2 regions of the Pseudomonas sp. GW822-FHT06D10 genome follow, and region 1 is predicted to be linked to the other one. Evidence: riboswitches for the same ligand, from Rfam matches in the RefSeq annotation. Region 1 holds a riboswitch; the other holds the start of a gene.

Region 1 (7,830 bases):
CCGTAGTATTCGCGGGCCGCCTGTTCCAGTCCGTCATCGGTTTCCGGCAGGCGCGCCCAGGCACGCAGCGCAATGGGCGGCAGGGGAAACGGCCAGGGCGCCAACCCGCTGGACAAGTCCAGCCAGGCATCTTCGGCAATCCCGTATTGCTCGGCCGCCTTGCGCAGTCGTCCGCCGTGCTCAAGCATAGAATTCAGCCCCCAGGCAAAGAATCAGCAGCCACAGCCAGACACCCCGCTGCACCAGCTGCCAGCCACGATCAATGGAACCGGCACTGGCCGGCTCGCCTTCACCCAGTTGCGGGCGCTGATGCAGCTCACCGTGATAAATCGCTGCGCCACCCAGCTCCACTCCCAGGGCGCCCGCCCCGGCCGCCATCACCGGGCCAGCATTCGGGCTGTCCCAGGTCGGGCCCTGGCGGTGCCAGCACTTGAGTGCCAGCCGGGTCTTGCCCAGCAAGGCGTAAGTCAGGGCCACCAGGCGCGCGGGAATGTAATTGAGCAGGTCGTCAATCTTCGCCGCAGCCCAGCCAAAGCGTTCGAAGCGCTCGTTGCGGTAGCCCCACATCGCATCCAGGGTATTGCTCAGACGGTAGAGCACCACCCCGGGCGCGCCGGCCACGGCAAACCAGAACAGCGCGGCGAACACCGCGTCGCTGCCGTTTTCCAGCACCGATTCGGTGGCCGCGCGGGCCACTTCGGTGGCGTCCAGTTCACTGGTCTGGCGACTCACCAGAAACCCCACCCGGCGGCGCGCTTCTTCCAGATCGTCACTGCGCAACGCCTGGGCCACCGGCTCCACATGCTCGCCGAGGCTGCGCAGGCCCAAGGCGCAGTACAACGCCAGGATTTCCACCAGCCAGCCGACGTAGGGCAACCAGGACAGCGCTGTGGCCACCAGGGTCAGGGGCACCACCGCCAGCACCCAGGCGGTGACGCCATGGCTGCGCCAGCCACGGCCGGCGGAGTTGAAACGTTGCTCGATACGATCGGCCACACGGCCGAACGCCACCAGCGGATGCCAGCGCCTGGGTTCGCCCAGCAGCGCATCCAGCGCGACCCCGGCGACACTCAGCAAGGCCACACTCATTGACTCACTCCCCAGTAATTCTCATACAACAACTCACTCAGCGGCCGCGGTTGCGCCCAGCCTTCCAGGGCCAGCATCGGCGCCGGGTAGAATTCGGTGACCGGGCCCAGGCACAGCACGGCCACGGGCTTGGCACCTGCCGGCAGCCCCAGCAGATCGGCCAGGGCCTGAGGATCGAACAAAGACACCCACCCCATTCCCAAGCCTTCGCTGCGGGCCGCCAGCCACAGGTTCTGGATGGCGCAGGACAGGGACGCCAGGTCCATCTCCGGCAGGGTCCGACGGCCGAAGATGTGTCGTTCGCGGTCATCCATCAAGGCGGCCACCAGCACCTCGGCACAATCGTTGATGCCTTCGACCTTGAGCTTCATGAACTCGTCGGAACGCTCACCCAGGGCTTGGGCGGTGCGCACCCGCTCCACCTCCACCAACTGCTGGATGTGCTTGCGCAACAGGCGGTCGCTGATGCGAATAAAACGCCAGGGCTGCATCAACCCGACACTGGGCGCCTGATGCGCTGCTTCCAGCAAGCGCCGCAACACTGCCGGCTCGACACTGCCACCCGCGAAATGACGCATGTCGCGGCGCTCGGCGATGGCCCGGTAGACCCCCTCGCGCTGCGCCTCAGAGAACCCCTGCTCACTCACCCGCCACGCCCTCGGCTAAAACCGGCTCAACAGGCGCGCCCGGCGCAAACAACGCCGCCACCGCCGCCGGATTGGACGGGAAATAGAAGTGCACATAAGAGGCCGTCATCCGTCCCTGGCGATACACCGCTTCCGCGCCGCGCCCGCCGTTGGGGCTGAGCCCACGGGCGATGGGCAGCAGCTCGGTGCTGGTCAGGGAATGGTGATAGGTGTGGCCGCGCAGACTGCCTTCGGGCAAATCCACCGCCTGCAAGGCCAGTGCCGCCAGGCGCTTCTGCATTACCGCATCTCCGGGCAGCAGGCCCAGGAGCTCGGCACGCTGGCCTTCGACATCGGTCAGGGAGTCCAGCAGGTAGAGCATGCCGCCGCACTCGGCGAGCAGCGGCTTGCCGGCCGCGTGATGGGCACGAATGGCCTGCAGCATGCTGCTGTTGCGGGCCAGGGCCTGATGGTGCAATTCGGGATAGCCGCCGGGCAGGTACAGGCTGTCCGCGTCGGGCAGCTGGGTATCGTGGATCGGCGAGAAGAAGCTCAACTGCGCCCCCATGGCTCGCAACAGATCGAGGCTGGCGCCATAGGTGAAGGCAAACGCCTCGTCCCGCGCCACGGCAATCCGCACGCCCTTGAGCAGCGGCGCGCAAGCCACCGGCGTGGGTGCGGCAAAACTCACCGCTGGCGGCAGTTCCACCTGGCAACTGCTGGCCAGGGCCTCGGCGGCGGCATCCAGGCGCAGGTCCAGATCATTCAACTCGCTGGCCTGCACCAGCCCCAGATGGCGGCTGGGCAGCTCGATATCGGTTTCCCGGGACAAGGCGCCATACCAGCGCAAGCCTTCCGTCAGGCTGCCTTCCAGCAACTGCGCATGGCGCAGGGTACCAACCCGGTTGGCCAGCACCCCGGCAAACGGCAGGTCCGGCTGGTAGCGCGCCAGGCCCAAAGCCAGGGCGCCGAAGGTCTGGGCCATGGCGGTGCCATCGATCACCCCCAGCACCGGCACGCCGAAATGCCGCGCCAGATCGGCGCTGGAAGGGGTGCCATCGAACAGGCCCATGACCCCTTCGATCAGAATCAGGTCGGCCTCTCCCGCCGCCTCCCAGAGCAGACGGCGGCTTTCCTGCTCGCCCACCATCCACATGTCCAACTGGTACACCGCGGCACCACTGGCGCGCTCAAGAATCATCGGGTCGAGAAAATCCGGGCCGCACTTGAAGACCCGGACCTTGCGCCCCTGGTTGCGGTGCAAGCGGGCCAGGGCCGCGGTCACCGTGGTCTTGCCCTGGCCGGAAGCCGGTGCGGCGATCAACACTGCCGGGCAATGACGAACATCAGTCATGAATTCACGCTCACAGCTCGACACCTTTCTGCGCCTTGATCCCGGCCTGGAAGGCGTGCTTGACCATGCCCATCTCGGTCACGGTATCGGCCAGCTCGATCATCTCCGGCTTGGCGCCGCGACCGGTCACTACCACATGCTGCATGGGCGGACGGGCCTGCAGGTCACTGAGCACCTGATCCAGGTCCAGGTAGCCGTGCTTGAGGGCAATGTTCAGCTCGTCGAGCACCACCAGGCCAATATCCGGGTTGCTCAGCAACTCCCTGGAAACCGCCCAGGCGGCTTCAGCCGCAGCGATATCGCGCTGGCGATCCTGGGTTTCCCAAGTAAAGCCTTCGCCCATCACGTGAAAGCGCACCTGCTCGGGGAAACGCCGGAAGAACAGTTCTTCGCCGGTGCTGTTACGCCCCTTGATGAACTGCACCACGCCACACTGCATGCCGTGGCCCATGGACCGCGCCAGCATGCCGAAGGCCGAGCTGCTCTTGCCCTTGCCGTTGCCGGTCAATACCAGCAGCAGGCCGCATTCGTTGGGCGAGTTGGCAATGCGTTCATCGATCACGGCTTTTTTGCGCAACATGCGCGCCAGATGGCGCTCGTCACGATCGGGGGATTCACTCATGGGGCAGCTCTCCGTTGGGGCTGGGGAACGGGGGGCAGGGAAAAGGAACAGACGGCGCTAGCCTGGCATCGCCCACCGTGATGCCGTTGGATGGATCAGGCCGGTCTCCGGGCTCATGAGCGGCATGGCTGCCGGACTGCGCGCCTTCCCGTGTCATTGACACAGTGGCGTCAGGCGCAGTCTTGACTCATCTACCGTTGCGGGGGCAGCGCCGGAATCGTCGTCGGCTCCATCACTGGAACAGACCCTGACCGGCTTCCCTGTTTCACTCTGTCGGCCACGGGCCACAGAGCACCTGAAACAAGTCGCGAAGGTTAGAGGGTTGGGGGTGGAGCGTCAATTAAAGCCGGCCGTCGCCCCCAGCACAAAACTGCACTGCATCAATAAACTGACGCCAATCTTGTGCCACACTCAGAGCAATGATATCAAATAGCCACTTTTCAGCGCCCCAGGCGCCAACCACACAACAATAAGGGGTGAGTTCGATGCAAGGCATGATCATCAGCAATCCGAAGCTGGAATTCCTGCGCCCGATGCTGGAACGCTGGTTCGATTGCATCGATCGCTACAACGCGGTTCGCGGCGATAACGAAACGCCCTACTGGTTCGACGAGCAGGCCAATCTCGGGCTGCTCAGCGCGTCGGCCTGGATGGCCGAGATGGTCAGCCTGGAACACAGCCCCAGCAGGAAACAGCAGGAAGAAGGTGCGCGCAACGCCCGCACCGACCTGTACCTGGCCACCAAGGAAGAGCGCGCCTACATCCACGCCACCCAGCGCTGGCCAAGGGTCAACAGCCTGAACCTGACCCAGGCACTGCTGGACGTTGCCCAGGATGCAAAAAAGATCAGCTACGCCAGCGACCTGAGACTGGGTTGCCTGTTCGTTGCCCCACAAAAATCCCAGCACAGCGCTACGCCGGAAGAGCTCCAGGACATGCTCGACGAACTGCAGAAAGAGCACTGCTGCGCCGTGGCCTGGTACTTCCCCTACGCGTATCGCAAGCTGCACAACGAGGCCGGCCACTACCACCCGGGCGTCGCCGTGCTCTTCAAGGAGGCCCGCTGATCAGGCGGAACCATCGACTGGCTATGCTTCTCTATGACTACGACGTCCGTGCACTCATAGGGAAATTCGCATGCTCAAGCTTCAGCACAGCCTACTGATCGCCATCGCCGCCGGCCTCGCCGCCTGCGGCGAAACTTCCAGCCTGCAGGTGTCCGACGGCACCGGCCCCAACCCCAAGCTGCCGGAACCCAACCCGACGCTGATCCCCACGGTCAACATCGCCCCCGCCATCGGCTGGCCGCAAGGCGCAAAACCCCAGGCCGCGGCCGGCACCCAGGTCAAGGCTTTCGCCGAGAACCTCGACCATCCACGCTGGCTCTACGTCCTGCCCAATGGCGATGTGCTGGTGGCGGAAACCAACGCCCCGCCCAAACCGGATGACAGCCAGGGCATTCGCGGCTGGATCGCCGGCAAGGTCATGGGCCGTGCCGGGGCGGCCGTGCCCAGCGCCAACCGCATCACCCTGCTAAGGGACCAGGATCACGATGGCGTGGCGGAGACCCGCACAGTGTTTCTGGAGAACCTCAATTCGCCCTTTGGCATGACTCTGGTGGGCAATGACCTGTATGTGGCCGATACCGACAAGCTACTGCGCTTTCCCTACCAGAGCGGCGACACCCAGATCAGCGCAGCCGCCACCAAGGTGGTCGACCTGCCCGGCGGCACCCTCAACCATCACTGGACCAAGAACGTCATCGCCAGCAAGGACGGCAGCAAGCTCTACGTCACCGTGGGCTCCAACAGCAACGTCGGCGAAAACGGCCTGGACAAGGAGCAAGGCCGGGCGGCGATCTGGGAGGTGGACCGTGAAAGCGGCCAGCACCGCCTGTTCGCCACCGGCCTGCGCAACCCCAATGGCCTGGCCTGGGAGCCGGCCAGCGGCGCACTCTGGACCGCAGTCAACGAGCGGGACGAAATCGGCAGCGACCTGGTGCCGGACTACATCACCTCGGTCAAGGATGGCGCGTTCTATGGCTGGCCCTTCAGCTACTACGGGCAACATGTGGATGTACGGGTCAAACCGCAGAACCTCGACCTGGTGGCCAAGGCCATCGCCCCGGACTACGCGGTAGGCCCGCACACCGCGTCGCTGGGGCTGACCTTCGCCGACGGCAGCAAGCTCCCCGCCCCCTTCACCGAAGGCGCCTTCATCGGCCAGCACGGTTCCTGGAATCGCAAGCCCCATAGCGGCTACAAGGTGATTTTCGTGCCATTCAGCGCCGGCAAGCCCAATGGAGCGCCGATCGATGTGCTTAGCGGCTTTCTCAATGCCGACGAGAAAGCCATGGGACGCCCGGTCGGAGTGGTGATCGACCAGCAAGGCGGGTTATTGGTGGCCGACGATGTCGGCAACAAGATCTGGCGAGTCTCCGCCGCCAAAGCCCCCTAGGCTCAACGCTTGCGGCACAGCGTCAGACCATCTCCCAGCGGCAGCAGCGACAGATCGATACGCGAGTCATCCTTCAAGGCGCGATTGAGCGCCTGGATGGCTCGGGTATCCTCGCTCAGGGAATCGGTCTCCAGCACGCGCCCGCTCCACAGGGTGTTGTCGAACACCAGCAGCCCGCCAACTCGCAACAGGCCCAGCGCAGCCTCCAGGTAGGCCGGGTAGTTGGCCTTGTCGGCATCGATGAAGATCAGGTCGAAACAGCCAAGCTGCCCCGCTCGCTCCAGGCTGGCCAGGGTATCCAGGGCCGGGGCCAGGCGCAGTTCTATACGCTGGCCCACCCCCGCCTCCTGCCAGTAGCGCAGGGCCGTAGCGTTGTAGTCGCCGGGAATGTCGCAGCAGATCAGAGAGCCGTCTTCAGGCAGCGCCTGGGCCATGCACAGGGCGCTATAGCCGGTGAAAGTGCCGACCTCCAGCACGCGACGGGCGCCGGTCAACTTCACCAGCAATGCGAGGAATTGGCCCTGCTCGGGCGCCACCTGCCAACGGGCGGTGGGCAATGCCTGGGTTTCATCCCGCAGACGACGCAGCAGGGGCGTTTCACGCAGGGAAACGTCCAGCAGGTAATGGTAGAGAGCATCGTCGAGGTTCAGCGTCCGAGCGGTCACAGGCACCTCGACCAGAGAAGATTAGGGATTGCGCGCCAGGTGTTCTGGCTGCAGGACGCGCTTGGCGCTCAGGTAGGCCTTCTGCCAATAGGCCTTGGACAGGCTGTCGAGCTTCACCGTGCCGCCAGTGGCCGGCGCATGCACGAAGCGCCCTTCACCCACGTAGATGCCCGCATGGCTGACCTGGGAGCCGCCATTGGTGGCGAAGAAGATCAGGTCGCCGGTCTGCAGCGCGTTCTTGCCCACGTCCGGCGCCTGCATGCCGATCATTTCCCGGGTTGAACGCGGCAGGGAAATACCCGCCGCATCGCGGTAGACGTAACCGATCAGGCCACTGCAGTCGAAACCGGAATCCGGGGTGTTGCCGCCCCAGCGATAAGGCGTGCCCACCAGTCCAAGGGCGCGGAATAGCACGTCTTCGGCAACCGGAGAGAAGGTTTGGGAGGAGTTGAACACCGGAGCACGCACCACAGGCGCAGGCGGCGGGGTACGGCTGGCACAGGCGCTGAGCAGCGCTGCGAGGGCAATGAGAGCGAAACGGGCTGAGGTCGACATAAGCTGGACAATCCTGATCGGGATGCGGCTTTCTCTGCCGTGGCACTGAAAACAAAACCGCGTAAGCAAGGCTTACGCGGTTAGTTTCAACAATAGATCAGGATTCTAGCGCCTACACGCCAAACTTCAAGTAAGACTTTAACTTCGCCCTACAAATAGTCCGCTTATTTACGTGCAGTGACCACGGTTGGAGCCATGGCGAGTGCGCGCTTGGCTTCGATGAAGGTCTTGCTCCAGTAGCTATCGCCCAGGCTGTCGACCCGCACACCGCCACTGCGACGGCTGCTGGAGTGGATGAACTGGTCATCGCCCAGGTAGATACCTGCGTGGCTGACGCGCCCACGGCCGTTGGTGCTGAAGAACAGCAGATCACCCGGCTTGAGATTGTTGCGCGCTACCAGAGGCGCTTTCACGTTGATCATTTCGCGAGTGGAACGCGGCAGGTTCATGCCCGCCTCTTCA
Region 2 (7,830 bases), on a different contig from region 1:
TGGCTTTTGTGCGGGTGGTAGATCGCCGTGCGTGGCAGGGCCTGCGGTTCGCTCCAGGGGTAGTCGCGCCCCAACAGGCCGCTGGCCAGGCAGCGGTAGAAATTCAGCGCGTTGTCGCGCCCGCCCTGGCGCAAAAACTGCCACAGGCGGTCGCGTTCGCCGGCAGCCACCGTGCTCAAGTCGCTGAGTTCCGGGTCCGGGCGGTCGTCCCCCGGCACCAGGATCAACTGCACCCCGCGCCTGGACAGCTCCACCAACTGCTCGACGCCGTAGCGCCAGTAGGCGATGCCACCGTGCAGGGAAATCAGGATGACCTTGGCGTGGCGCAGCACCTGGTCCACATACAGATCCACCGAGGCGTGGTTCTGCACCTGCATCGGATTGGCCAGGCGAAAGCTGGGGTAGTCCTCGGGCAATTGCTCGGCGGCGTCCGCCAGCAGCGCCAGGCTGGAATCGCCGCTGCACAGGATCACCAGCTCGGCGGGGGTTTGTCCCAGGTCGGCAATGTTGTCATCCGACACGAAACCGCCGGGCTGGGTCCTGAGCAGGTGCATGGCTTAGACGCTGAGGGCGGCGCGCAGTTGCGCTTCGAGCTGGGCGGCGTCCAGTTCCTGGCCGATCAGCACCAGACGCGTGGTACGGGCCTCGTCGGCGCCCCACTTGCGGTCGAAGTGCTTGTCGAAGCGCGTGCCCACGCCCTGGATCAGCAAACGCATCGGCTTGTTGGGGATCGCGGCAAAACCCTTGACCCGCAGGATGCCGTGCTTGACCACCAGTTGGGTCAGGGCGTCCAGCAGCAGGCTTTCGTCGGCCTGGGGCAGCTCGATGGAGATGGAATCGAAGGCGTCGTGATCGTGGTCGTCGTGATCGTCATCGCCGTCATGGTGATGGTCGTGGTGGCTGTGGCGGCCGTCGATGTGTTCCTCGGAACCGGCACCCAGGCCCAGCAGCACATCCAGGGGCAGGCGACCGCTGCTGGCTTCGATGACCTTGACCGCCGACGGCAGCTCCTCGGCCACTTCCAGGCGCACCTTGGCCAGGTCTTCGGGGCTGATCAGGTCGGTCTTGTTGAGGATCACCAGGTCGGCGCTGGACAGCTGGTCGGCGAACAGCTCATGCAGCGGCGATTCGTGGTCCAGGTTGGGGTCGAGCTTGCGCTGGGCGTCCACTTGATCGGGGAAGGCGGCGAAGGTGCCGGCGGCCACGGCCGGGCTGTCGACCACGGTGATCACCGCATCGACGGTGCAGGCACTGCGGATTTCCGGCCACTGGAAGGCCTGGACCAGAGGCTTGGGCAGCGCCAGGCCGGAGGTCTCGATGAGGATGTGGTCCAGGTCGCCACGGCGCGCCACCAGTTCGCGCATCACCGGGAAGAACTCCTCCTGCACGGTGCAGCACAGGCAACCGTTGGCCAGCTCGTAGACTCGGCCGCTGGCCTCTTCCTCGGTGCAGCCGATGGCGCATTGCTTGAGGATTTCGCCGTCGATGCCCAGCTCGCCGAATTCGTTGACGATCACCGCAATGCGCCGGCCCTGGGCATTGTCCAGCATGTGCCGCAACAGGGTGGTTTTGCCCGAGCCGAGGAAGCCGGTGACGATGGTGACGGGAAGTTTGGCCAGTGTTTTCATCGGATGCCCTTTGGCAAAAGGAGGCGGGCAAACGGGACGAGAACCACAACGCCGGGCGCGCGGAGATTTCGCCACCGGATCACCCCGCCCGGTTGTAGTGAGAATCTTGGATCGAGGCAGGTCTCCTGGCTGAGGGCTTGCCAGTCGTCGGACCGGCGATTGCTGCGCCTTCCCACCGGCGTCGTCGACGCCCATGCAGTGGCCTTGCAGCAATCGAACCCTTCACAGTTGCGGGGGCAGCCGCGGCATCGACCGCGTTCCCTTCTTAGCTTCGACCCGTGGCCGAAGAACCTCGAAAGCGCAAGGCTACGCAGAGCCAGGGGGACGGTCAATCGACAATGCGCCCGTAGCAGCCGGCTTGCCGGCGAAAGAGCCATTGAACCTTGCACCAGCGCGGCGCACACCTGCGCAGCGGTCACGGCAATTGACGCCCCTGCCCCGCCCATGATCTCCTACACACCTTGTTACGGGTGCCCTTTACAGGGTGAAACGGGAAACCGGTGAATCACGTGCTTAACTAAAAAGCCGTGGCCAGTCCGGTGCTGCCCCCGCAACGGTAAGCGAGCGAAGTGTCAGATCCACTGTGCCAAGGCATGGGAAGGCGACACTTGCCGGTACGGCATGACACAGCCCTGCCCCTCGCAAGCCCGGAGACCGGCCCGCAACACTTACATAACAACCCGCGGTGGGCGGGCGCTGTTGCAAACCCTGCGTGGCCATCACGCGGGGTTTTCCTGCGCCTCTACCCCGCTGACACTCCAGAGGGAAGCGCCATGTCGATCATCAGCAGCACCAGCCACTCCGCCAGCACGACCTCCACCCTGAGCCAGCGCCTGGTGGCCGCCATCGGCGCCTCGATCCTCGGCGCGTGCCTGGTGTACTTCGCCGGCTTCTCCCACATCGAGGCGGTGCACAACGCGGCCCACGACACCCGCCACAGCGCCGCCTTCCCTTGCCATTGAGACCTGCCGACATGATCAAGCGTATCGCGCAAACCGCAGGTTTCACCGGCCTCTTGGCCGCCCTGCTGCTGACCCTGCTGCAAAGCTTCTGGGTCGCCCCGCTGATCCTGCAGGCGGAAACCTATGAAAAGGCCCCCGCGGCCGAAGTCCATGAGCACGCCGAAGGCGCCATGGCCGCCCACAGCCACGATGCCGAAGCCTGGGAGCCGGAAGACGGTTGGCAGCGCGTGCTGTCCACCACCGGAGGCAACCTGGTGGTGGCCGTGGGCTTCGCCCTGATGCTGGCCGGCCTCTACACCCTGCGCGCGCCGAACCGCACGTCCCAGGGCCTGCTCTGGGGCCTGGCCGGCTATGCCACCTTCTGCCTGGCGCCGACCCTGGGCCTGCCGCCGGAACTGCCGGGCACCGCCGCAGCCGACCTGGCACAGCGGCAGATCTGGTGGGTCGGCACCGCCGCCTCCACCGCTGTGGGCATTGCCCTGATCGTGTTCGCCCGCAACTGGCTGCTGAAGGTCCTGGGCGCGGCCATCATCGCCGTACCCCACGTGATCGGCGCGCCGCAGCCGGAAGTGCATTCGATGCTGGCCCCGGAAGAACTGGAAGCGCAATTCAAGATCGCCTCGCAACTGACCAATGCGGCCTTCTGGCTGGCCCTCGGGCTGATCAGCGCCTGGTTGTTCCGGCGCAAGAGCGCGGGCCAGTACTCGGCATGATCGAAGTGAGCGCAGCGCCGACCCTGGTGGTCGGCCTGGGCTGCCAGAAAGGCTGCCCGGTGACCACGCTGCGCGCCTTGCTCGACCAGGTCCTGGCGGCGCACCAGTGGCAGGCCCGGCAGGTCCTGGCCCTGGCCAGCATCGACCTCAAGCGCAACGAACCCGGCCTGCTGCAACTGGCGGAGCAACTGCAACTGCCGCTGACCTGTTTCAGCAGCGGCCAGCTCGCCCCCTTTGCCCTGCGCCTGAGCCACCGTTCACAGATCGCCTTCGAACGTACCGGCTGCTACGGCGTGGCCGAAAGTGCTGCCCTGGCCCTGGCCGAACAGCTGTCACCCGGCCCGGCCACACTGCTTGTTCCCCGGCAAAAATACGCCCAGGCCACCCTGGCATTGGTCGCCGCCCGGTAGAATCCCCGATAATCCCCACCTTCGATCATGAGCAATCTTCATCTGAAGCACGGCTCCCGACCTTTTTTCACAGGACACAGCCATGACTGTCTATTTCATCGGCGCCGGCCCCGGCGACCCGGAACTGATCACCGTCAAGGGCCAGCGCCTGATCCATCGTTGCCCGGTGATCATCTACGCCGGCTCCCTGGTCCCCCAGGCAGTGCTCGACGGGCACCGCGCGGAGCGGGTGATCAATAGCGCCGAACTGCACCTGGAGCAGATCATCGAGGCCATCAAGCAGGCCCATGCCCGGGGCCAGGACGTGGCCCGGGTACATTCCGGCGACCCGAGCCTGTATGGCGCCATCGGCGAGCAGATCCGCTGCCTGCGGGAGCTGGGCATCCCCTTCGAGATCATCCCCGGGGTCACCGCCACCGCCGCCTGCGCTGCCCTGCTGGGGGCCGAACTGACCCTGCCGGACGTCTCCCAGAGCGTGATTCTTACCCGCTACGCGGACAAGACCGCGATGCCTGCCGGCGAGGATTTCGCCAGCCTGGCGGCCCACGGCGCCACCATGGCCATTCACCTGGGGGTCAATAACCTGCCGAAGATCGTTGCCGAGTTGCTGCCCCACTACGGCGCAGACTGCCCGATTGCAGTGGTGCACCGCGCCACCTGGCCGGATCAGGACTGGGCCCTGGGAACCCTGGCGGACATCGTCGACCAGGTGGCGGCCAAGGGTTTTCGGCGCACGGCACTGATCCTGGTGGGCCGGGTGCTGGCCACGGATGCATTCAGCGAATCGTCGCTGTACCGCGCCGGGCACGCCCACCTCTACCGCCCTTGACCCCCTTTGCGGGAGCTGGCTTGCCAGCGAAGGCGATCTGGGAATTGGTGCAAGGCTCTAGGGCCCTTTCGCCGGCAAGCCGGCTCCTACGGAGGCTTTTGGGGGGAGCTGGCTTGGGGGCATAAAAAAACGGCGCTCACGGGGCGCCGTTTTTTCAAGTCGCAGCGAACGCCTTAGTAGTAGGCGTTTTCTTTCTGCGTGTGGTCGGTGACGTCACGTACGCCCTTGAGCTCCGGAATGCGCTCGAGCAGGGTGCGCTCGATGCCTTCCTTCAAGGTCACGTCGGCCTGGCCGCAGCCCTGGCAACCGCCGCCGAACTGCAACACGGCAATGCCGTCCTCGACCACGTCGATCAGGCTGACCTGGCCGCCGTGGCTGGCCAGCCCCGGGTTGATCTCGGTTTGCAGGTAGTAGTTGATGCGCTCGTTGACCGGGCTGTCGGCATTGACCATCGGCACCTTGGCGTTGGGCGCCTTGATGGTCAGCTGGCCGCCCATGCGGTCGGTGGCGTAGTCGACCACCGCATCATCGAGGAAACCTTCGCTGAAGGCGTCGATGTAGGCGGTGAAGCTTTTCAGGCCCAGGGCCTTGTCTTCGGGTTTCTCTTCGCCCGGCTTGCAATAGGCGATGCAGGTCTCGGCGTACTGAGTCCCTGGCTGGGTGATGAAGATGCGGATGCCAATCCCCGGGGTGTTCTGCTTGGATAGCAGATCAGCCAGATAATCGTGGGCGGCGTCGGTAATGGTTATGGCGCTCATGGTGGTTCCTCGCAGACGTGGGCGCAGTTTACGCCAATCCAAGCCGCTGACAAAGTCCTAGTATTTTTGTCGGGATAGACTTTGGTATAGAGCGTCCCCGGGCCGCGCCAAGGCGCAGTCCGGGGGCGATGACAGCTCTATGTCAGAGGTTTTCGTAACGGTTCATGTCCAGGACCCCGGCTTCCACCGGGTCGGTTTCCTGCAGGTAGCGGGTCTGGTCATGGAAGTACTGCCAGAACTGCGGATGGCTGCGGCGGATGCCCCAGCGCTCGACGATCTTCTCGAAGCTGGCGGCGTCCCGGGCCGCCTGCATGGCGTCGACGAACTCCGGCACTTGCCCGGCCGGTACGTTGAACATGAAGTTCGGATAGCTGCTGAGTATCCCCGGGAATATGGTCAGGGTGTCCAGCCCCGGCTGGTAGCGCAGCGACTCGCCGAGCATGAAGGCCACGTTGCTGTGGGCGCGGTTGCGCAGCATGCTGTAGAACTCGCGCTTGCCGCTGGTGGTCTGGACACGCAGCAAGGTCGCCTCCGGCAACTGCTCGATGACCTTGAGGCCCGCCGCCGGGCGCGATGCCAGGCGGCTCAGGGCCTGCTCGGCATCCTGCAGCGCCGGGTCGATGTTCGGGCGTGAGCAGTAGGCGCTGTCACAGCGGTTGATCGGATCCGGCTTGGCGTTGAGGTCGCCATAGCGGGCCAGCAGTTGGTTGGCGAAGTCCTTTTTCGGGTCCTTGAGGTCGAGCTTCAGCGCGCTGCGCTTGTCGTCGTCGATGGACTCGTAATCCAGCCACATCTTGAACTTGCCGCTGTTCTGGTACCAATCGTCGAGGAAATCCTCGCGGGTGCCGGCGGGCATCAGGCGCAGGAAGTTCTGCTCCGCGCCATTGCGGATCAGGTCGAAGTACAACCGGGTCTGGGCCTGGTGGGAGACGTTGCCGAACACGTCGAAGTTCACCGCCAATTGATAGTAGGTGCGCTCCAGCAGCGGGTAGTCGAACAGCCACATCGTCTGTGGCACTTCGCCGATCAGGCCCTTGGTCACCGAGGCGCTGTCGAAGTGGCGGAAGATGCTCAGCAGCGCGTTGTCGTTGCCGGCCCACAGGGTCGACCAGCTGGGCGCCGGCGAATCGGCATAGGAATCGCGGCGCAGGGCCTCGTACTCGTTGCGCTTGTCGCGATAGGCCAGCCACAGGCTGAGCACGCTGCCCACGTCGTCGTTCTGCCCGGGCATGGCCAGCAACGGCGTGGCCTGGCCGCGATAGGCCGGGTCGGTGATGTACAGGTCATGTTCGGGGGCCTGGAACAGCGCCCAGAAGTTGTCGCGGATCACGTCGGTGGCGATCTGCCCGCGGCACACCGGGCCACGGATAAAGGTGCGCACGAAGTATTCGGCGTTATCCAGCATGAACTGGTAGCGGGCCTTGGCCGGAATCGCCTCGAAGGTCTCGAACGGATTGGCCCGGCGCGCCGGCCCGTAGCCCGGCAGGGCCGTGACCTGCCAGTCGCCGCTGTAGAACAGGGTCTTGACCCGGGCCATCTTCGCCGCGCTCAGCGGGTAGGTGATATGGGTCTTGTGCACGATCACCCCTTGCACCGGCCACAGGCGGTAGTACACCTGGGTGCCCGGGTCGTCGTTGGGGCGACGGGTGTTGATCAGGTCGATGGGCTGGCCACTGGGGGTACGGGAACGCACCCACTGGAAGAAATGCCCCGGCTCGCCGCCTTCAAAATAGAGATGGGCGAGGAACAAGTGTTCGTAGAGCCAGCGCGCCACCAGGCTCTCGCGGGCGCCAGGGGCGTTGAGCAGGTTTTCCCACTGAGCCACTTGCAGGCTTTCCCGGGCACTGGGGGCCAGGCCTTGCTCGTCGATGGGCGCGCCCGAGGCCAGCCAGCGTTGCAGGGTCAGGTATTGCTGATCGGTCAGGCCGGTGACCGCCAGGGGCATGCCTTCCTTGGGGTGAGCCCCGGCATAGGCGTCGAACTCCGCCGGCTGCGGGCACATGTTCTCGCGGCTCAGGCCCAGGGCGATCTCGCTGGGCAACTTGGCGTTGGGTTGCAGCGGGGTGCGATGGCCCAGTTCCAGCATGCGGGCCATCAGCGCCGCCTGGCTGCCTTGGGCGTCAAGCACCGAATAGAAGCCCTTCTGCTGCCAGGCACGCTGGCCGGTGGCGTCATAGAACAGCCGCGTAGGCGCTTGGGCCTTGCTGCGCTCGCCGTCGTACACCGGAATCTTCGAAGCACCGCGGCTGGCCCCTTCACCACTGCCCAGGTTGAGCTGACAGGCGGAGTCGTAACAGGCATGACAGGCCACGCATTTCTCGGTAAAGATCGGCTGGATGTCGCGGGTATAGGAAATCGCCGGCGCCGGACCTTGTGCCAGGCACACTGAACTCAGAAGCAGCAGCGCGCTGCTGACGATAAAACGAAACGGCATGTCCCTGGTCCCGAAAGAAAAAAACGCCGCGATTCTACCGGTCTCACCCCTCGACCAACATGAACGATATTCATGCAAAAACCACGCATGCCGCAA

What was found. Region 1 has a riboswitch for cobalamin ahead of cobO (cob(I)yrinic acid a,c-diamide adenosyltransferase). Riboswitches for the same ligand answer to the same signal wherever they lie in the genome.
Region 2: linked by a shared signal. The riboswitch ahead of AC1RL5_RS00970 (CbtB domain-containing protein) and the one ahead of cobO (cob(I)yrinic acid a,c-diamide adenosyltransferase) in region 1 are both predicted to bind cobalamin.

What each region holds. Positions count from the first base shown of each region.
Region 1 is NZ_JBXALN010000006.1:410,693-418,522, reverse strand. It holds gene cobD (threonine-phosphate decarboxylase CobD) at 1-188, opposite strand, end outside; gene cbiB (adenosylcobinamide-phosphate synthase CbiB) at 181-1,089, opposite strand; gene bluB (5,6-dimethylbenzimidazole synthase) at 1,086-1,736, opposite strand; gene AC1RL5_RS22595 (cobyrinic acid a,c-diamide synthase CobB) at 1,729-3,069, opposite strand; gene cobO (cob(I)yrinic acid a,c-diamide adenosyltransferase) at 3,080-3,691, opposite strand; cobalamin riboswitch at 3,773-4,005, opposite strand; gene AC1RL5_RS22585 (hypothetical protein) at 4,177-4,758, shown strand; gene AC1RL5_RS22580 (PQQ-dependent sugar dehydrogenase) at 4,829-6,148, shown strand; gene AC1RL5_RS22575 (class I SAM-dependent methyltransferase) at 6,151-6,813, opposite strand; gene AC1RL5_RS22570 (C40 family peptidase) at 6,835-7,368, opposite strand; gene AC1RL5_RS22565 (C40 family peptidase) at 7,533-7,830, opposite strand, start outside.
Region 2 is NZ_JBXALN010000001.1:194,806-202,635, reverse strand. It holds gene cobN (cobaltochelatase subunit CobN) at 1-554, opposite strand, end outside; gene cobW (cobalamin biosynthesis protein CobW) at 558-1,628, opposite strand; cobalamin riboswitch at 1,727-1,938, opposite strand; cobalamin riboswitch at 2,080-2,305, shown strand; gene AC1RL5_RS00970 (CbtB domain-containing protein) at 2,402-2,590, shown strand; gene AC1RL5_RS00965 (CbtA family protein) at 2,602-3,303, shown strand; gene AC1RL5_RS00960 (cobalamin biosynthesis protein) at 3,300-3,713, shown strand; gene cobM (precorrin-4 C(11)-methyltransferase) at 3,796-4,542, shown strand; gene nfuA (Fe-S biogenesis protein NfuA) at 4,716-5,300, opposite strand; gene AC1RL5_RS00945 (fatty acid cis/trans isomerase) at 5,443-7,734, opposite strand.